3 regions of the Allobosea sp. PAMC 26642 genome follow, and region 2 is predicted to be linked to each of the others. Evidence: predicted binding sites of a transcription regulator. Region 2 holds the regulator's gene; each other region holds the start of a gene.
What was found. The regulator PhoB, encoded in region 2, activates phosphate uptake and scavenging genes when phosphate is short. The targets are predictions, from matches to a motif close to TGTCATNNANCTGTCAT.
Positions count from the first base shown of each region.

Region 1 (6,785 bases), 1.7 Mb from region 2:
GCCGGTCGGCCTCGCGGATACGCACCGAGCCGATGGCGGGAATGGTGTTGATCGATTTGCGCGTGTCGGCCAGCGCCTTCGGCGAATAGGGGTCGCCGGGCTCGAGATAGATGAAGGAGCGGATTACGGCCGGCGGTACGTCGCCAGTCTCGCCGATGGTGACGTCGCCGAAGCCTGCCAACGGACCGGGATCGACGACGTAGGTCACGTCCATGATGCGTGCGGCGTGATCGACCACCGGGCGCAACTCGACGATCTTTGCCAGCGGCCGCGACTGCGCGCGCAGGTAATCCACCAGCGCGGCCTGGGCGGCCCGCAGCGAGGCAGAGGTCGCGGGATCGCCGGCCTTCAGCCGAGAGACCCTGCCGGGATCGGCGATCGCCGGCTCGGCGCCCGTGCCGCGCTCGTCGACCGCGATGCTGCGCAGCGCGAAGACCGGGCCGGGGCTGACGCGAACGACGATGGGCGCGGGTGCGCGGTTGCGATAGGCATCGAGCGCACGCACGAGCGCAGCATCCGGCTCGGCGCCGGGCTTAAGCGCCGCGCCATCGACGGTAAGCGCGACCTCGGCGTTGAAATAGCCCTGCGACCAGAGCGCATCGACGACCGGATTGAGATCGGCCGCCATGCGACGTGCCAGGGTCTCGCCATCGGGCGGAGAGTCCTGACGTAGGCGGTAAAGCAGCGAGGCGTCCTGCAGCGAGCGGGTCAGGACCTTCGCATCCGGCGCGTCACCCAGATCGAACTGCAGCTGGTACGGCAAAGTCGTCGCGCTTGGAGCGGGGGGCTCTTCTTTCGAGCCGAACCAGCCAAAGATATCGAGCGACGACAGGTCGAACGCCTGAGCCGGCAGCGCCTGGACCACCAGAAGGGTCGCCACCGCGCCCCCACCCGCAAGAATGCGGGTCGTGATCCGCCGCAACCGCATTCGTCCTCCAGGCAACGCCACTGCTCGTCCAACAGGTATCGTCTAAATTTGTTCCGATCGTGATCGCGGCAGGCGCGGAGCCACGACGCCCGATCAGCGCAGGGTCAAGGATACATCCGCCAGGGGGCTGAGACGGGTTAAGATTTCGCCCTTGCCCGGTGAGAGGACGCCACCGCACAGGCTGCCGGTGGTGACGATCTGGCCGGCGCGAAGTCCGCCCATAAACTCGTCCTTGCAGTTGGCCCATGCAAGAAATGGCGTCATCGGATCGCCGTTGGCGTGCACGGCCGGCTGGTCGTAGAGCGTTACGCCATTGAGGGCGATGAAGCAGGTCAGCCCGCTGACGTCATCGAGCACCTTGATGTCGAGATCGGGGCCGATGACGTAGCCGCCATGGCCCATCGCATCGCCCAGCCAGAGCGGGAAGGCGACATTGCCGGACCAATCGGCGAGGCGGCTCTCGACGATCTCGATGCCGAGGAAGGCCTTGTCGCAGCAGGCCAGCAATTCGGCGCGGCTGTAGGGCTGACCGGGACGCCGCGGCACGTCGCGGCCGAGCCGCAGGCCGAGCTCGATCTCGACGCGCAGTTCGGCGCCGATGGCGCCGTGATAGGTGTCGCCGGGTTTCAGCCAGGGCCCCGGCATGAGCCCGGCCACCGCCGTGCCGTCCGCCGCGATCGCGACCTTCCAGCCGGCCTCGACATGACCCAGATTCCGGGCAACGGCGGCCTGTACGTCGAAACCTTCCCGCAGCGAAGCGGGAATGGGCAGGCTCGCCAGAGGCAACAGCGACTTGTCGCGTCGGGCGGCGACCAGCGCGTCGCGCAGGGTTTCGGTCGTGGTCGGCATGCGTTTCGCCCCTGTCATTTCATGTCGTTGCGCGGAGCATGCGCGGAACGCCCTGCCCTTGCCAACCCGCTACAGGGCCGAGCAGGATCGAACAAGGCGGGTCTGTGCCTGCTCGACCACACACTCCAGCCAAGGATCAGCGGCGGGATCGGGCTTATCGTCGAGACAAAAGAAGGGGAACACGACATGACCGCTTCGGCCAACAACCGGCGCATCGACTATATCGAATTCGTCGTCGCCGACCTGGCGCGGGCGCGCGACTTCTACGCTGCGGCCTTCGGCTGGACGATGACGGATTACGGTCCGGAGTATTGCGCTTTCGCCGACGGGCGGCTGGAGGGCGGCTTCACGACACAAGGCGTGCCGCAGCCCGGCGGGCCGCTGGTGATCCTCTATGCCGACGATCTCGCCGTGACGCAGGCAGCGATCGAGGCGGCCGGCGGCACCATCGTCAAGCCGGTCTTCGACTTCCCGGGCGGCCGGCGGTTCCATTTCTCCGACCCTGACGGGTACGAGCTGGCCGTGTGGTCGAAGGCTTGAGCCATTCTGCCAAAAGCCGGAGAGCACGGATCTTTTTTGTGATAGCATCGGGCTTCGGAACGATGGAGGCTACCATGCGTGTCATCGCACTGCTGCTCCCGGCCTACCTCAACTGGCTCTGCGACGCGTTCAGAGTGAATCCGGATTCACTGACGAAAGGCCGACGGGGCAACCTGCCGCCGCCATCGGGCGGCATCGGATCATACTGAAGGACGGTCTTCGGCCCGAAGAACCGCGCAATGCGGCAGCTCTTCGGGCCAGTCGAGGGAAAACGCGGCTATTCCGGCTTCGGTGCGGTCGGGCGAGCGGCGCAAGCGCATGGGCGCGACCCATGACGGTGCCGCGTCCTCTGAGGAGTTAAGCGTCAGCCCCGCAGCATATCCATCGGCGCGGCATAATAGCGGAAGCCATCGCCTGCCTTGGCGAGATTGCCGAAACCCGGCCAGGCGAAGTGATAGGACATCACCGGCGTCTTGTTCTCGGCCAGCGAGGTCAGCAGGCGCACACGCGACTGCACCGCCTGTTTGGGATCGCTGTCATAGGCGAATTCGAGGCGTGGATTTTCGGTGAGCAGCACTGCGTGATGGGTCAGATCGCCGAGGAAGGCGAAGGATTTCCCGCCTGAACTGACGTTGAAGATGTGATGGCCGGCCGTGTGCCCGGGCGCGGCGATCGCGGTAACGCCCGGCAAGAACTCCTGCTCGTCTTTGAAGAACACGATCCTGTCGCGCACCGGCATCAGGTTTTTGCGGGCGTGCTCGACAAAAGCCTTGAGCGGCCCGCCGAGCTTGCTCTCATCGGTCCAGAAGTCGAGATCGGTCTGGCTGAGATAGATCTGCGCGTTCGGGAAGTTCGCCTTGCCCTCGGCACTGCAGATGCCGCCGATATGATCGATATGGGCATGGCTGCAAACGATGGCGTCGATGTCGGCAGGCGCGATTCCGGCCTCTTTCATGCTCGCGAGCAGGCGCCCCGTCGTCGGGCCGAAGGCCTTCGAGAAGCCCATGCCGGTGTCGAACATGACGAGCCGGTCACCGAAATTCACGATCGGGATGTTCTGCTCCAGAACGACGTTGTCCTTCGGCAGGAAGCTCGTCTCGAGCATCTTGTAGACGGTCTCCTTCGGCACGCCGACGAAATTTGTGCCGGGATCGCCGAGCGGAAGCGGCCCGTCGGAGACGACGGTGACCTCGGCCTGGCCGAGGCCGAAGCGGTAGAAATACGGCGCCTGATCCTTCGCGAGCGGAGCCTTGGCGAACGCCTGCGAACCGAGCGGGAGGGCCGCGCCGGCAGCGAGCGCGGCGGCACCGCCCAGAAAGCCGCGGCGGCTGGACCCGGGTACGACGATCGAATGGCTGGGCATGGCAATTCCTCCTGAGGGATGGGTCCGGCGTTGCCCGCCGGTCGTCTTGTCGATGGGGCGGGCCGACCGCCTGCTACGGTCCTGCGATGAGCCCGGCCTTCCCAAAGATGCACCTGCCTGAAGGACCGGGGCAATCCCCCTTCGCTCGATCGGAGATCGATAAAGCCGGGCGGCCGGCATGATCCTGCCCGCATCTTCGGCGTGTCATGAGCCTGCCGCAGTGCTAGCGTTTTAGCAGCGCTATCCGCATGATCAGGAGCCCATACGATGGCAGGCGACACGCAGTTCAACCGCCGCGACACGCTGAAGGCGGGCGCCGTCATCGCGGCCAGTGCCGCCCTGCCCTCCGGGCTCGCAGCGCAGGCGCCGGCGCGGATGAAACTGCGATTGCTGGAAACCACCGATCTGCACGTCAATGTCGTGCCTTATGATTATTTCCGCGATGCGGCCGACGATACGGTCGGGCTCGCCAAGACCGCGACGCTGATCAAGGCGGCACAGGCCGAGGCGAAGAACAGCCTGCTGTTCGACAATGGCGACTTCCTGCAGGGCTCCTCGCTGGGCGACTACATCGCCTACAAGAAGGGGCTGAAGGCCAGCGAGACGCACCCGATCATCGCCGCGATGAACGCCCTGCCCTATGCCTGCGGCACGCTCGGCAACCACGAATTCAACTACGGGCTGGAGTTCCTCGAAAACGGCCTGGCCAAGGCCGAGTTCCCGCTGGTCTGCGCCAATGTCGAGCGGGTCGGCGGGGCGCCGCTGGTCGATCCCTGGCGGCTGTTCGAGCAGAGCTTCGAGGACGAGGCCGGCCAGAAGCACATCCTCAAGATCGGCGTGATCGGCTTCGTGCCGCCGCAGATCATGCAATGGGACAAGGCCAATCTCGACGGCAAGCTGGTCGCCACCGACATCGTCGATGCGGCGAGCAAGCATCTGCCAGAGCTGATGAAATCGACGCCCGACATCGTCATCGCCTTGTGCCATTCCGGCATCGCCGGCGGCGAGCGCAAGGGCATGGAGGAGAATGCGGCGCTGTATCTGGCGAAGCTCGACGGAATCGACGTCATCCTGACCGGACACCAGCATCTCGTCTTCCCCGGCGGCAAGGCCTTCGACGGGATTGCCGGGGTCGACAACGTCAGGGGCTCGCTGCATGGCAAGCCGGCCTGCCAGCCCGGCTTCTGGGGCTCGCATCTCGGCATCCTCGACCTCGACCTGGAGAAGCACGGCGAGCGCTGGCGCATCGCCGATTTCAAGGTCGAGCCGAAGCCGATCTACGAGCGCACGCCCGACCGAAAGATCGTGCCGAAAGCGGCGGCCGAGCCCTCGGTGCTGGCCGCCGTCAAGGCCGACCACGAGGCGACGCTGATCTATATGCGCGAGCCGGTCGGCGCGACCGCCTCGCCGATCAACAGCTTCTTCGCGCTGGTGGCCGACGATCCGTCAGTGCAGATCGTCGCCGAGGCGCAGATTGCCTATGGTAAGGGGCTGATGGCGCAGACGCAGTGGAAGGCGCTGCCGGTGCTATCGGCGGCGGCGCCGTTCAAATCGGGCGGTCGGGCGGGGCCGGCTTTCTTCACCGATATTCCGGCGGGACCGCTGGCGCTGAAGAACATCGCCGACATCTATCTCTACCCGAATACCGTGCAGATCGTGAAGGTGACGGGCGCGCAGCTGCGTGAATGGCTGGAGCGATCGGCGGGCATCTTCAACCGCATCGATCCGGCCAAAACCGATGAACAGCCGCTGATCAATCCCGGCTTCCCGGCCTTCAACTTCGACGTGATCGACGGCGTGACCTACCATATCGATGTGACGCAAGCCTCGCGCTATGATAGCGACGGCAAGCTGATTGCTCCGCAAGCGCACAGGATCATCGATCTCGCCTTCGAGGGCCAGCCGATCGACGAGAGCGCGCAATTCATCGTCGTGACCAACAATTATCGCGCCTCGGGCGGCGGCAATTTCCCCGGCACCAAGACGACGGTGGTGTTGGAAGCGCCCGATCTCAACCGCGACGTGATCGTGCGCTACATCCTCGACAAGAAGACGATCGAGCCGAAGGCCGACGGCAACTGGTCGCTTGCCCCCCTGCCGGCTGGGGTAAACGTGACCTTCGTGACCTCGCCTGCCGCGGCCGGCAAGCTGCCGGAAGGATTGAAGGCAGAGGCCGTGGGCGATGGCGGCGAGGGATTTGCCAAGTATCGGCTGAAGGGATGACGAGACGCGCAGCGGCCTAGCCGACCGGCGTACTGCGCTGCGCCTCAAGAAGGCCATGCGCGGTCTCGACGATGCGTTCGACGCTGACAATCTCACCCGCTTCAGGATCGAAACAGACGCCGTCATGGCCGGCGACCAGGGCTGCGGCGAACACGAATGCGAAAGCGCCTTCGAGGAAGCTGCCGCCCCAGGAGAACGCGACGATGCGTGCGATCGAGCCCGCGCGCTCGCCGAAGGCCTCGGCCATGTCCGGGTCGCGCAAGGGATCGACGATCTGGATTTCGGCGCCTGCCCGCTCGCCGGCGAGGCCGCTCGGGAGAAAGCCGTCGAGATCGTCGAACTCCATCGCGTCGGGCAGATCGAGCTCGAAGCCCAGGCTTCGCGCCCCGGTCACAATCCCCGCTGCCGTGACGACCTCTCCGGCCGGCAGCGCAACCCAAAGCTCCATCGACATTTTCACCTCCCCAGGATCATAATCTGTTCATTATTTGTTCTCCGACACCCCGTGTCAATAGGGTGTTGCTAGGCCTACCCTGCCTCCCCAGGCCTCAAAGCCGTGGCCGGAGGACGACGCTTACAAACCTGCGGGCCAATGGTTCTAAACTCGCCGTTAACCTTGATCGGTCATTCGGATCAGTAGTGGCTTCGCGCGGGCTGTACCTGCTGCGGCGCAAGAGTGGCAAACCATGCGGCTGATCGTCGGCACAATCATCGTCTTCGTCTGCGTCTTCGGCAGCTACGCGGCTATGGGTGGCCACCTCGAGGTCCTTTGGCAGCCGTACGAGTATGTTATCATTCTCGGTGCAGCGATCGGTGCCTTCATCATCGGCAACCCCGCGCCGGTGCTCAAGGCCGTGCCCTCCATGCTCGGCATGCTCGTGA
Region 1 covers NZ_CP014301.1:731,958-738,742, reverse strand. The annotation lists gene AXW83_RS03490 (autotransporter assembly complex protein TamA) at 1-928, opposite strand, end outside; gene AXW83_RS03485 (hypothetical protein) at 1,022-1,777, opposite strand; gene AXW83_RS03480 (VOC family protein) at 1,964-2,317, shown strand; gene AXW83_RS28005 (hypothetical protein) at 2,392-2,526, shown strand; gene AXW83_RS03475 (MBL fold metallo-hydrolase) at 2,682-3,680, opposite strand; gene AXW83_RS03470 (bifunctional 2',3'-cyclic-nucleotide 2'-phosphodiesterase/3'-nucleotidase) at 3,948-5,903, shown strand; gene AXW83_RS03465 (hypothetical protein) at 5,920-6,357, opposite strand; gene motA (flagellar motor stator protein MotA) at 6,590-6,785, shown strand, end outside.
Region 1: a site for PhoB is predicted at 3,883-3,899, ahead of AXW83_RS03470 (bifunctional 2',3'-cyclic-nucleotide 2'-phosphodiesterase/3'-nucleotidase). Genes of this name have one in related genera too.

Region 2 (6,785 bases):
CTCGGCGCGCCGCCCTCTGTCGTGATCACCTCGATCACCTGGCGGGCGGCGAAATCCGGCATGGTCACCGGCATCCTGCTGGCACTCGCCCGCATCGCCGGCGAAACCGCGCCGCTGATCTTCACCGCGCTGAACAACAATTTTTGGTTCTCGCCCACGCTCAAGGGCGGCGTCTCCAACCTGCCCGTGACGATCTACCAGTTCGCCTCTGCTCCTTATGAGAACTGGCAGGAGCTCGCCTGGGCCGGTTCGCTGATCATCACGGTCTCGATCCTGCTGCTTTCGATCATCGCCCGCCGCATCGTGCGCGGCTCCAAGTAAAAGCCGACGCCAAGACCCGTCGCGTCCGATCTGAAGGAACCTGTCGATGCTTTCGACTCTTGAACTGAGCCCGCAATCGCTCGACGCCGATGCCCCCGTCCGGATCGCGGTCAAGAACCTCGATTTCTACTATGGCGAGCACAAGGCTCTGAAGAGCATCAACCTCGACTTCCGCGACCGCCATGTCACGGCGCTGATCGGCCCCTCGGGCTGCGGCAAGTCGACCCTGCTGCGCATCTTCAACCGCATCTACTCGCTCTATCCGGAGCAACGCGCGACGGGCGAGATCATGCTCGACGGCCGCAACGTCATCTCCAACGACATCGACGTCAACGAGTTGCGCTCGCGCATCGGCATGGTCTTCCAGAAGCCCACACCCTTCCCGATGTCGATCTACGACAACGTCGCCTTCGGCATCCGCCTGTATGAGAAGCCGCCGAAATCCGAGCTCGACGACCGCATCGAGGGCGCCCTGCGCCGCGCCGCGCTCTGGGATGAGGTCAAGGACAAGCTCAAGGCGTCGGGCATGGGCCTTTCTGGCGGCCAGCAGCAGCGCCTGTGCATCGCGCGCACCATTGCGCAGAAGCCCGAGGTGATCCTGTTCGACGAGCCGACCTCGGCGCTGGACCCGATCTCGACCGGCAAGATCGAGGATCTGCTGGAGCAGCTGAAGACCGACTTCACCATCGTCATCGTCACCCACAACATGCAGCAGGCGGCGCGCATCTCGCAGTACACCGCTTTCATGTATCTCGGCGAGGTGATCGAGTTCGCTCCGACCAACACCATCTTCATGAACCCCGCCAAGAAGCAGACGCAGGACTACGTCACCGGCCGCTTCGGCTGAATCGAACTCCGCTCTGCACAGGGACACACGCCGATGACCGACCATATCGTCCGCTCCTACGACGCCGAACTTGAAGCGCTGCGCCGCAGCCTTGCCGAGATGGGCGGGATGTCCGAGCGTATGCTCGGCGATTCCACCGTGGCGCTGGTGCGCCGCGATACCGCGCTGGCCCAGAAGGTGATCAGCGCCGACCAGCGCCTCGACAACCTGCAGCGCGATGTCGAAGAACGCGCCGTGCTGACCATCGCGCGCCGCCAGCCGCTCGCCAACGATCTGCGCGAACTGATCTCGGCGATCCGCATCGCCTCCGACATCGAGCGCGTCGGCGATCTCGCCAAGAACATCGCCAAGCGCGCCGTGGCCATCTCCGGCCAGTTCCAGCCGCCGCACCGCGCCGTGGTCGGGCTGGAGCATATGAGCCGCCTCGTCCAGGCCCAGCTCAAGGACGTGCTCGACGCCTATGCCGCTGGGAACGAGCAGAAGGCGATGGAAGTCTGGCACCGCGACGGCGAGATCGACGCGCTCTACACCTCGCTCTTCCGCGAGTTGCTGACCTACATGATGGAAGATCCGCGCAACATCACCTTCTGCACGCATCTGCTGTTCTGCGCCAAGAACGTCGAGCGTATCGGCGACCACACCACCAACATCGCCGAGACGATCCATTATCTCGTCACCGGCGAGTCGCTGGACCTGAACCGGCCCAAGCTCGACACGACCGATATCAGCGTCGAGGCAGTGCTCGGGAGCTGACACCCGTCGCGTCATGGTCGGGCTTGACCCGACCATCTCGGACACCAGAGGGTTCTGGTGTGAGGGATTCTCGGGTCAATCCCGAGAATGACGCGCAGGGAACCGCCCAACATCTGGAAACCCGCCATGCCCGCACGCATCCTGATCGTCGAGGACGAGGAGCCGCTAACGCTGCTCCTGCGCTACAATCTCGAAGCCGAGGGCTTCGAGGTCGACAGCGTTGCGCGCGGGGACGATGCGGAGCTGCACCTGCGCGACAACACGCCCGATCTCGTGCTGCTCGACTGGATGCTGCCCGGCCTGTCGGGCATCGAGCTCTGCCGCCGCCTGCGGGCGCGGCGCGACACCGAGCGCGTGCCGATCATCATGCTGACGGCTCGCGGCGAGGAGACCGAGCGGGTGCGCGGTCTCGCCACCGGGGCCGACGACTATGTCGTCAAGCCGTTCTCTCTGCCCGAGCTGATCGCGCGCATTCAGGCGCTGCTGCGCCGGGCCAAGCCGGGCCACGTCGCGGGGCTGCTGGCAGCCGGCGATCTCGAACTCGACCGCACGACGCGGCGCGTGCGCCGCTCGGGTTCCGAGCTGCATCTGGGACCGACCGAGTTCCGGCTGCTCGAATTCCTGATGCAGGCGCCGGGCCGGGTCTATTCGCGCGCTCAGCTGCTCGACGCCGTCTGGGGCCGCGACGTCTATATCGACGAGCGCACTGTCGACGTCCATGTCGGACGCCTGCGCAAGGCGATCACGCCGGATAATACGAAAGACCCGCTGCGCACCGTGCGCGGCGCCGGCTACGCCTTCGACGAGACATTCGCTCGGGGGTGAGGCGTTCGCGTCGCGCGGCGGCCCTGCGTCCATGGCGATTGCGAACGGCGTCCGGGTCTGGTCCCTTGCATCATTCGCCATGAAGGACGCTTTCCCATGCTCACCCGCAATCTCGGTCGCTCCGGCCTTCGCGTTTCGCTCGTCGGCCTCGGCTGCAATAATTTCGGCGGCCGGATCGATGACGACGCGGCACGCAAGGTCGTCGATGCGGCGATCGAGAACGGCATCACTTTGTTCGATACCGCCGATGTCTACGGCAATCGCGGCGGCTCCGAGACCGTGCTCGGCCAGTTGCTCGGCGCGCGCCGCAAGGACATCGTGCTGGCGACGAAGTTCGGCATGGACATGAACGAAGCCGGCACGATGAAGGGCGGCTCGCGGCACTACATCATGAACGCGGTCGAGGCTTCGCTGAAGCGGCTGAAGACCGACTGGATCGACCTCTACCAGATTCATCGGCCCGACTCGCTGACCCCGATCGAGGAGACGCTGCGGACGCTCGAAGACCTGATCCGTCAGGGCAAGGTGCGCTATATCGGCTGCTCGAATTTCGCGCCTTGGCAGGTGGCGGATGCCGCCTGGACGGCGCGCGATCTGGGCGTTACCGGCTTCGCCTCGTGCCAGGACGAGTACAGCCTGCTCAAGCGTGGGGCCGAGAGCTACCTGCTGCCCGCCACCCGTCACTACGGCATGGGGCTCCTGCCGTATTTTCCGCTGGCCAACGGCCTTCTCACCGGCAAGTACAAGCGCAACGCCCCACTGCCGGAGGGCGCGCGCATGACGCGCGAGGCGCCGCGCGCTGCGGAAGTCCTGACCGACGCCAACTGGGACAAGACCGAGAAGCTGGCGGATTTCTGCGAGTCGCGGGGCCGGACGCTGGTCGAGCTCGCCTTCTCCTGGCTGGCGGCCCAGCCGGTGGTCTCCAGCGTGATCGCAGGCGCGACCAGGCCAGAGCAGATCGCGGCGAATGTGAAAGCAGCTGACTGGGTGCTGTCGCCCGAGGATCTGGCCGAGATCGATACGATCACGAAATAGGGCGCTACCGTCATTCTCGGGCGACGCGAAGCGCAGACCCGAGAATCTCAGGACGAGAAGGCACTGTCGAAGAGATGCTCGGGTCAAGCCCGAGCAGGACGCCATGGCCACTCCTGACAGCTTCTTGCGGATCGCGCCGCCTCTGCGATAGACCGCCCGGCGCCGGTTGCTTATGGTCCGCGCCATGAGCGAGACAGCCCCGAACGCCGCCGCCCCGGACCTCAAGCCCGGCGACCATCTCTTCCTGGTCGACGGCTCGAATTTCATCTTTCGGGCCTATTTCCAGTCGATCAACCAGGACCGGAAATACAATGCCCGCTCGGACGGGCTGCCCTCGGGCGCGGTGCGGCTGTTTGCCACCAAGCTCTTCCAGTTCGTCAAGGACGGCGTGCTCGGGGTGAAACCGACGCATCTCGCCATCATCTTCGACAAGTCGGAGAACTCGTTCCGCAAGGAGATCTACCCGGCCTATAAGGGTAACCGCTCCGAGCCGCCGCCGGACCTGATCCCGCAATTCCCGCTGATGCGCGCGGCGGTGCGGGCTTTCGGCCTGATCCCGGTCGAGCAGGATGTCTACGAGGCCGATGATCTGATCGCGACCTATGCAAGGCAGGCGCGCGAGGCCGGGGCCGACGTGCTGATCGTCTCGGCCGACAAGGATCTGATGCAGCTCGTGGGTCCGGGCGTGGCGATGTACGACCCCGCCTCCGGCGACGCTAAGAAGGGTGCCGGCTTCAGGCCCGAGCGCAAGATCGGCGAGCCGGAGGTGGTCGAGTATTTCGGCGTGATGCCCAACCGCGTGGTCGATGTGCAGTCGCTCGCAGGCGATGCGACCGACAATGTGCCCGGCGCACCCGGCATCGGCATCAAGACGGCAGCCCAGCTGATCGGCGAATATGGCGATCTCGATACGCTGCTGGCGCGCGCCGGCGAGATCAAGCAGCCCAAGCGGCGCGAGACGCTGACCAATCCCGAGATCGTCGAGAAGGTGCTGATGTCGCGCCGGCTCGTCAGCCTGGTCGATGACGTCAAGGTCGAGACGCCGCTGTCACATCTGACGCTGAGCCAGCCCGACCCGGCGCCGCTGATCGCTTTCCTCAAGGCGATGGAATTCACCACCATCACCAAGCGGGTGGGCGAGGCTTACGAGGCCGATGTCTCGGCGATCGAGGCCGATGCGGATTTGGCGCCCGGAGGCTCCCGTGCGGCCGAACTCAAGGCGCTTTATGTCGGCGCCGATGCGGCGGGCACCGGGCCGTCGCTCTCGCTGGCCGCCAGTGCGGCGGTGACGCAGCCCGGTGCGGCCACACCCGCGACCGACGGCGCGTCGACCCCAGCCGACCTCGCCGCCGCGCGCAAGAACCAGGCGCTGGCGCAGAAGATCGACCGCGCGAGCTATGAATGCGTGCGGACGCTTGCCGATCTGGAACGCTGGATCGGCTGGGCTTTTGAGGCTGGGGTCGTTGCGCTCGATACCGAGACCAGTGCGCTCGACGCGATGCAGGCCGATCTCGTCGGGATTTCGCTCGCGGTGGCGCCCGACAAGGCCTGCTACATCCCGCTGCAGCATCGCGGCGGCACGGATCTGTTCGGCGGCGGCATGCTGGAAGGGCAGATTCCGCTCGACGATGCGATCGCGGCGCTGAAGCCCCTGCTCGCCGATCCCGGCGTGCTCAAGGTCGGCCAAAACATCAAATACGACCTCGTGCTGCTGCAGCGCTACGGGTTCGTGGTGGCGCCGATCGACGACACGATGCTGATTTCCTACGCGCTCGATGCCGGCAGCAATTCGCATGGCATGGACAGGCTGTCGGAGCTGCATCTCGGCCATGAGACAATTACCTATGGCCAGGTTGCCGGCACCGGCAAGGCGCAGGTGAGCTTCGACAAAGTCGCGCTCGACAAGGCGACGGACTATGCCGCCGAGGATGCCGACGTGACGCTCCGGCTCTGGAGGGCGCTGAAGCCCCGGCTTGCGGCCGAGGGCAGGACCACCGTCTACGAGACGCTGGAGCGGCCTTTGATCGGCGTGCTTGCCCGCATGGAGGCGCGCGGCATTGCAATCGATCGGCAGATCCTGTCGCGGCTGTCGGGCGAGTTCGCGCAGTCTCTGGCGCGGCTCGAAGACGAAATCTACGAGATCGCAGGCGAGAAATTCACGATCGGCTCACCCAAGCAGCTTGGCGACATCCTGTTCGGCAAGATGGGGCTCGCCGGCGCCAAGAAGACCGCGACCGGCCAGTGGGCAACGGGTGCGGGCGTGCTCGAGGACCTCGCCGAGCAGGGCCATCCGCTGCCCTCGAAGATCCTGGAATGGCGCCAGCTCGCCAAGCTGAAATCGACCTACACCGACTCCCTGCCGGCCTATGTGAACCCGCAGACCCGGCGGGTGCACACCTCCTTCGCCCTGGCCGCGACGACGACCGGCCGGCTCTCCTCCTCAGAGCCGAACCTGCAGAACATCCCGATCCGCACCGAAGCCGGCCGCAAGATCAGGACGGCCTTCATTGCCGAAAAAGGCCACAAGCTGATCTCGGCCGACTACAGCCAGATCGAATTGCGCCTGCTCGCCCATATCGCCGAGATCCCGCAGCTGCGTCAGGCCTTCGCCGACGGGATCGACATCCATGCGATGACGGCGTCCGAAATGTTCGGCGTGCCGGTCGCCGGGATGCCGAGCGAGGTGCGCCGGCGCGCCAAGGCAATCAATTTCGGCATCATCTACGGCATTTCGGCCTTTGGCCTGGCCAACCAGCTCGGCATCGGGCGCGAAGAGGCGAGCGCCTATATCCGCAAATATTTCGAGCGCTTCCCCGGCATCCGCGACTACATGGACGCGACCAAGACCTTCGTGCGCGCCAACGGGCATGTCGAAACGATTTTCGGGCGTATCTGCCATTTCCCGGCGGTGGCCTCCAAGAATCCCTCCGAGCGGGCCTTCGTCGAGCGGCAGGCGATCAACGCGCCGATCCAGGGCTCGGCCGCCGACATCATCCGCCGGGCC
Region 2 covers NZ_CP014301.1:4,503,026-4,509,810, reverse strand. The annotation lists gene pstA (phosphate ABC transporter permease PstA) at 1-321, shown strand, start outside; gene pstB (phosphate ABC transporter ATP-binding protein PstB) at 368-1,168, shown strand; gene phoU (phosphate signaling complex protein PhoU) at 1,202-1,921, shown strand; gene phoB (phosphate regulon transcriptional regulator PhoB) at 2,048-2,746, shown strand; gene AXW83_RS21570 (aldo/keto reductase) at 2,843-3,781, shown strand; gene polA (DNA polymerase I) at 3,966-6,785, shown strand, end outside.

Region 3 (6,785 bases), 2.4 Mb from region 2:
AGAATGATCCGATCGCCGAGCGGAAGGACACGATGCGGGCGATCAGCGCCGCAAGCCGCGACGGGGCGGCGATCGCAAAAGCCGACAAGCCCTTCGATCCGACCGCCGCCCGCGCCGTCTTCGCGACCTATCGCGCATCGAGCCGCAAGCTCGCGACGCTGTTCCCAGAAGGGTCGCAGAGCGGCAACACGCGGGCTGCGGCGGCGATCTGGGCGGACCGGGCCGGTTTCACAGCGGCCATCGCGAAATTCGATGCGGACGCCGCCGCCGGAGATGCGGCCTCGACGACGCTGGCGGGTTTCCGCCAAGCGTTCGAGAAAGCGACGGACAATTGCGCTGCCTGCCATGAGACGTATCGCGTAGCCCGGTAAGGTGCGTCCGGCGGTCGTCCGGCCGCCGGGCTTGCCATCCGGCCAGGGATCTTTATCGCTCTGGACGCATTCACACCGGCAGGGAGGGGCCCGATGCGCCGACTGCTGATCACGCTCGCTATCTTCGCCGCGCTGGGACTTGCCGGCTTCGTCGTGCTGACCGATCCGCGCGTGGTCTCGCCTTCGCCGGAGATCGGCACGCTGCCGGCCCCCGACATCGAGAACGGCAAGCTGCTCTTCGCGGCGGGCGGCTGTTCGTCCTGTCATGCCACCCCGGGCCAGGACGACAGGCTCAGGCTCGGCGGCGGGCTCGAACTCGGCTCGCCCTTCGGCAAGTTCCATGCTCCCAACATCTCACCGCACACCCGCGACGGCATCGGCAACTGGGGCGTGAAGGATTTCGTCGATGCGATGGCGACAGGGACCTCCCCGTCCGGCCAGCATTATTATCCGGCCTTCCCCTATACCTCCTACCGGCTGATGCCGCCCAAGGCGCTGGCCGATCTTTTCGCCTATATCCGAACGCTGGCGCCCCTCGAGGGCAGGGCAAAGGACCACGAACTGCGGTTCCCCTTTAACATCCGCCGCGTCGTCGGCGGCTGGAAGCTGCTGTTCTTCGACGGAGCGTCGTTCAAGCCCGATCCGGGCAAGAGCGAGGAATGGAACCGCGGCGCCTATCTGGTGAACGGCCCGGGCCACTGTGCCGAGTGCCACTCGAACCGCAACGCGCTGGGTGCGATCGTCCAGGCGACGCGCTTCGCCGGCGGGCCCGATCCTGAGGGCAAGGGCTGGGTTCCCAACATCACCCAGGCCGAAAGCGGCTTAAGCAAATGGTCGAAGAGCGAGATTGCCGAACTCCTCAAGACCGGCCTCACGCCTAGCTTCGACAGTGTCGGCGGCACGATGGCCGCCGTGGTGCGCAACATGGCTCAGCTGTCGGATGCCGACCGGCTGGCGATGGCGGAGTATCTGAAGTCGCTGCCGGCGGTGCAGGGGCTGGTAAGGCCGGCGAAGACGGGGAGTTGAGTCCAGCCGCGCAGGGCTACTCCATCACCGCCGCCTTGAGGATGCAGACCATCAGGGCGCTTCCCGGCTGGCTGCCGACGCAGCGGACGACGTGGCGGCGGTCGCAGCGGTAGCGCAGGGTTTCGCCGGCTTTTGCGCGCTGGATGATGTCGCCGACCTCGACCTCGAATTCGCCCGACGTCACAGAGAGCGATTCGATCGAGCCGCGCTGATGCCCTTCGGAGTCGAGTTCGCCGCCGGCTTCCGACTGGACATCGTACCATTGCAGCCATTCGACCGTCTTGATCCAGCCGATGATGGCAAGCCTGAGCTTGCCGTCTTCCGAAACCAGGATCGGCGTGTCGGCCTTGGCCGTCTTGTCGATGAAGGATTCTTCCTCGCCGCTGGAGAGCACGCGCTCGATCGAGATGTCGAGCGCCTGCGACAGGCGCCAGATCGTCGCCAAAGTCGGGTTCGTCTCATTGCGCTCGATCTGGCTGATGATCGACTTGGCGACGCCGGACTGTTCGGCAAGCTCCGAAAGCGAGAGGTTGTAGGCCTTGCGCAGGCGCTGGATCGTCTTGCCGAGCTGGCCCGAAATCACCTGGGCGCCCGATTCGAGTTCCCGGCCTACCCTCTCCCTGGTCTCGATTCCCATGCCGTTCGATCGACCTCATCCGCGTGGATCGTTTGCGGAAGCGAACGATCGTTTGACTTAAAGGACTTTGCCCGTTCCGGGACGATCGGGCAAGCCGGACCCGGTCAGGTCGCGCGCGGCGGTCCGACCTCGCGCTGCTCGCGCTTGAGCAGGCCGAGCTGCTGTTCGCGCAGGATCACGTAAATGCCCGACGCGATGACGATGGTGGCCCCGATCAGTACCGTGCTGACCGGCCAATCGCCGAAGACGAACCAACCGATGGCGATCGCCCAGAGCATGGTCGAGTATTCGAAGGGGGCGATCAGCGAGGCGTCGCCGTAGCGATAGGCCTGCACCAGGAAAATCTGGCCGAGGCCGCCCAAAATGCCGATTGCGACCATCATCAGTGCATCCTGCCAGCCGGGCATGTGCCAGCCGAGCACGATGGTCGACAGGCCCAGCAGGCTCGTCATGATCATGAAATAGAACACGATGGCGCCGGTTTTCTCGGTACGCGTCAGCATCCGCACCTCGATCGAGGCGAATGCGGAGCAGCAGGCGCCGGCAAGGCCGATTGCCGCACCGAAGGCCGGTCCCGGTGCCAGCCCCTGACCGACGCCGCTCATATAAGGCGCCAGCATGATCAGAACGCCGACGAAGCCGATGGTGACCGCGCTCCAGCGATAGATCCGCACGCGCTCCTTCAGGATCACGGCCGCGAGCACCACGACCGCCAGAGGGGCGGCATAACCGATCGCGACCGAATCGGAGAGCGGCAGGAATTGCAGCGAGGTGAAGCCGCAGAACATCCCCGTCGAGCCGATGACGCCGCGCTTGAGATGGCCGCGCAGATTGTCTGTCTTCAGCGCCTGAATCACGGGACCCTGCCATGCGAGCCAGATCAACAGCGGGATCATCGCGAAGAACGAGCGCACGAATACGATCTCACCCGTCGGATAGCGGGCCGAGATCGCTTTCACTCCGGCCGACATCAGCGTGAAGACCAAGGCGGAGACGAGTTTGAGGCTGATGCCGAGAAGGGGAGACAACGGACCGGTGCGGCGGGAGGAGGGACAGGGTCTTCTACAAGACCGCGTCCTTAGACCATGCCGGGCGTGCGACTCAAAGCGTCGAGTCTGCAACCCTGACCGGCGGCGGGCGGGACGGGCAGTTCAGAAGCTGCCCCTGAACACGCCGCCGTCGATCAGGAGGTTCTGTCCCGTGATGTAGCCGGCATGGGCACTGGCGAGGAAGGCGCAGACATTGCCGAACTCCTCCGCCGTGCCGAAGCGGCCGGCCGGGATCTCGGTCTGGCGCGCGGCGGCGAAAGCCTCCGGCGTCACGCCCTTCAGCGCGGCCATCCGGGTCGTCGAACTCTTCAGCCGGTCGGTGTCGAAGGCGCCGGGCAGGACGTTGTTGATGGTGACGTTGGCATGGGCCACCTCCCGCGCGACGCCGGAAAGGAAGGCGGTGAGGCCCGCGCGCGCCGCCGAGGAGACGTCGAGCCCCGTCAGCGGCGTCAGCACGCTGGAAGAGGTGATGTTGACGATCCGGCCGAAGCGTCGCGCGATCATGCCGTCGACGACGCGCTGCACCAGTTCCAGCGGCGTCGCCATGTTCTGCACGACGCCCTCCAGAAGCGCCTCACGGGAGACCTCGCGAAACGGTTTGGGCGGAGGGCCGCCATTGTTGTTGATCAGGATGTCGGGCTCGGGAGCGGCCGCGAGCAGGGCGTCCTGGCCCGCCCTGGTCGAGACATCGGCGACGACGGAAAGGACCGTGGCACCGGTCGTGGCACGAATCTGGCTGGCTGTCGCCTCGAGCGTGGCCGCATCGCGGCCATTGATCACGACAGTGCACCCGGCCTCGGCCAGCGCTTGCGCGCAGCCGCGGCCGAGGCCCTTGCTGGAGGCGCAGATGATGGCCGTACGGCCTGAGATTCCAAGATCCATCAAACTTCTCCGAAAACTGCTCGCCTCGCGGCCGACCGAAGATACGGATTGGTGGTTCCGTCATCAAAGCGCAATGCAAATCAGACACATGCCGCAAGCATCGCAACGGGATGGGCAGGCGGGCATGGGCGACGAAGACGAGGCCAAGCAGGTTCGCAGCATCTTCATCTCCGATCTGCATCTGGGTACGCGCGGCGCCCAGGCAGATCTGGTTCTCGAATTCCTGCGCTCCTACGACGCGCCGCAAATCTATCTCGTCGGCGACATCATCGATGGCTGGCGGCTGAAGAGCGGCTGGTATTTTCCGCAATCGCACAACGACGTCATCCAGAAGCTGCTGCGCAAGGTCCGCAAGGGCTCGAAGCTGATCTACGTCACGGGCAACCACGACGATTTCCTGCGCGACTTCACCGGGCTGCATTTCGGCGGCATCGCGTTGGTCGACGAGATCATCCACGAGACCGCCGACGGCAAGCGCCTGCTCGTCATCCATGGCGACCTGTTCGATCTCGTCGTGCGCAACGCCAAATGGCTCGCGCTGCTGGGCGACTGGGCTTACACGCTGGCGCTTGCCTCCAACACGATCGTCAACAAGGCGCGCCGGCTGGTCAATCTGCCGCATTGGTCGCTCTCGGCCTGGGCCAAGCTCAAGGTCAAGAACGCGGTCAACTATATCGGCGAGTTCGAGAGCTGCCTCGCAGCCGAGGCGCGACGCCACAATGCCGACGGGGTGGTTTGCGGTCATATCCACCATGCCGCCTTCCGCGAGATCGAGGGGCTGACCTACATCAACACCGGCGACTGGGTCGAAAGCTGCACGGCGGTGGTCGAGCATCATGACGGGCGCTTCGAGATGATCCGCTGGCCGCAATACCGGCTGAAGGGCGAGGCGCCGGTGCCGATCGTGGTGCCGACGCGGCCGGAGCCTGTTCCGGCGCTCGCCGAGGCCGTCTGATGCGGGTCCTGATCGCGACCGACGCCTGGCGGCCCCAGATCAACGGGGTCGTGCGGTCGCTGGAGCGAATGGTCGAGGCGGGGCCGCAATTCGGCGTGACGCCGCAGATGCTGACGCCCGAAGGCTTCCGGCAGGTCGGCCTGCCGAGCTATCCCGACATCCGCATCGCGCTTGCGACGCGGCGCGCGGTGGCGCGGCGCATCGCCGATTTCGGGCCCGACCATATCCATATCGCGACCGAAGGCCCGATCGGCTGGCTGACGCGAGCGGTCTGCCTGGCTCAGAAGCGACCCTTCACCACCAGCTACCACACGCGCTTCCCGCAATATGTCGCGGCGCGCTGGCCGATCCCCGAACGCTGGAGCTATCGCTTCCTGAAGCGTTTCCATGGCCCAGCCGCTGCGGTGATGGTCTCGACCGCCACGGTCGAGGACGAGCTGCGCTCGCATGGCTTCGAGAAGATCGTTCGCTGGGGGCGTGGCGTCGATCTCGCACTGTTCCATCCGCGTCCGGCGAGCGTCCTCGATCTGCCGCGACCGATCTTCCTCAGCGTCGGGCGGGTCGCTGTCGAAAAGAACCTCGAGGCCTTCCTGTCGCTCAGGCTGCCGGGCAGCAAGGTCGTGGTCGGCGACGGCCCGGCGCGGGCCGATCTGCAGCGTGCGTTTCCGGATGTGACCTTCCTGGGCACGCGCGAAGGCGAGGATCTGGCGGCGATCTACGCCTCGTCGGACGTGTTCGTCTTTCCGAGCCTGACCGACACCTTCGGGATCGTGCTGCTGGAGGCGGCTGCGAGCGGCCTGCCGGTTGCGGCCTTCCCGGTGCAGGGGCCGAGCGACGTCTTCGCCGGCAGCGGGGCGGCCGTGCTGAATGAGGATCTGCGGGCCGCCGCGCTCTCGGCGCTGCGAATTCCGCGCGAAGCCTGCCAGGCGCTCGCCGCCAGTTACAGCTGGCAACGCAGTGCCGAGCAGTTCTACGGCCATATCCGCCGCGTCGCGCAGCCGGCCGGGCCGTCTCCGCGCAGCGAGCCGGCGCCTGCAGGCGCCACGGCGCAGTGTCTCACAGCCTTCGAGAACGCTCGTCTCGCGGCAGCGACCGGGCCTGAGGGCCTGCCGGCTTGAGCTCCGCGCGGTAGATGTCGCGCCGCTCATGCACCGAGGCGATGACGAGGCCCATCGGCACGCCGAGACCGACGAGGGCCGCTTCCGATAATTGCAGGCTGGCCTCGATCGTCTCGGGCACCGCGTCGTTGACGCCGATCTCGTAGAGATGGCGGGCATGGGCCGCGTCCCGGGCGCGCGCCACGATGACCAGATCGGGCCGAAGCGCGCGGGCGGCGAGCACGGTCTCGTCGACGACGCGTGAATTGTTGATCGAGACGATCAGCGCGGTGGCCTCCTCGAGGCCGCACATGCGCAGGAAATCGGGGCGGGTGGCGTCGCCGAAGAAGGCCGGCCGGCCGGCGCGACGCTGGGCCGCGATCACCGAGGGATCGGAGTCGACCACGATATAGGGCTTGCGGTGTTCCTCCAGCATGGAACTGACCAGCCTGCCGACACGGCCGCAGCCGACGACGATGGCGCGGGCCGAATGGTCGTCCGGCGGCAGGATCTTTGCTTCGTCAGGCAGCGCCGCGGGCACCGTCAGATTGAGCGACCAGGCGCGCGCCAGCTTCGCCAGGAACGGCAGGGCGATCATGGTCAGCGAGACTGAGGCGAGCACGAGGCTGGCAGCGTTCGGCGCGAGCAGTTTTGCCGCGACCGCGCCGCCGATCAGCACGAAGGCGAATTCGCCGCCCGGACCGATCATGATCGCGGTTTCGAGCGATGTCGCCGGCGACAGCCGGAAGCGGCGCGCGAGCGAGAAGA
Region 3 covers NZ_CP014301.1:2,074,920-2,081,704, reverse strand. The annotation lists gene AXW83_RS09850 (cytochrome c) at 33-371, shown strand; gene AXW83_RS09845 (c-type cytochrome) at 465-1,397, shown strand; gene AXW83_RS09840 (helix-turn-helix domain-containing protein) at 1,414-2,034, opposite strand; gene AXW83_RS09835 (DMT family transporter) at 2,139-3,062, opposite strand; gene AXW83_RS09830 (SDR family oxidoreductase) at 3,186-3,965, opposite strand; gene AXW83_RS09825 (UDP-2,3-diacylglucosamine diphosphatase) at 4,090-4,920, shown strand; gene AXW83_RS09820 (glycosyltransferase family 4 protein) at 4,920-6,038, shown strand; gene AXW83_RS09815 (cation:proton antiporter domain-containing protein) at 5,977-6,785, opposite strand, start outside.
Region 3: a site for PhoB is predicted at 4,024-4,040, ahead of AXW83_RS09825 (UDP-2,3-diacylglucosamine diphosphatase). Genes of this name have one in related genera too.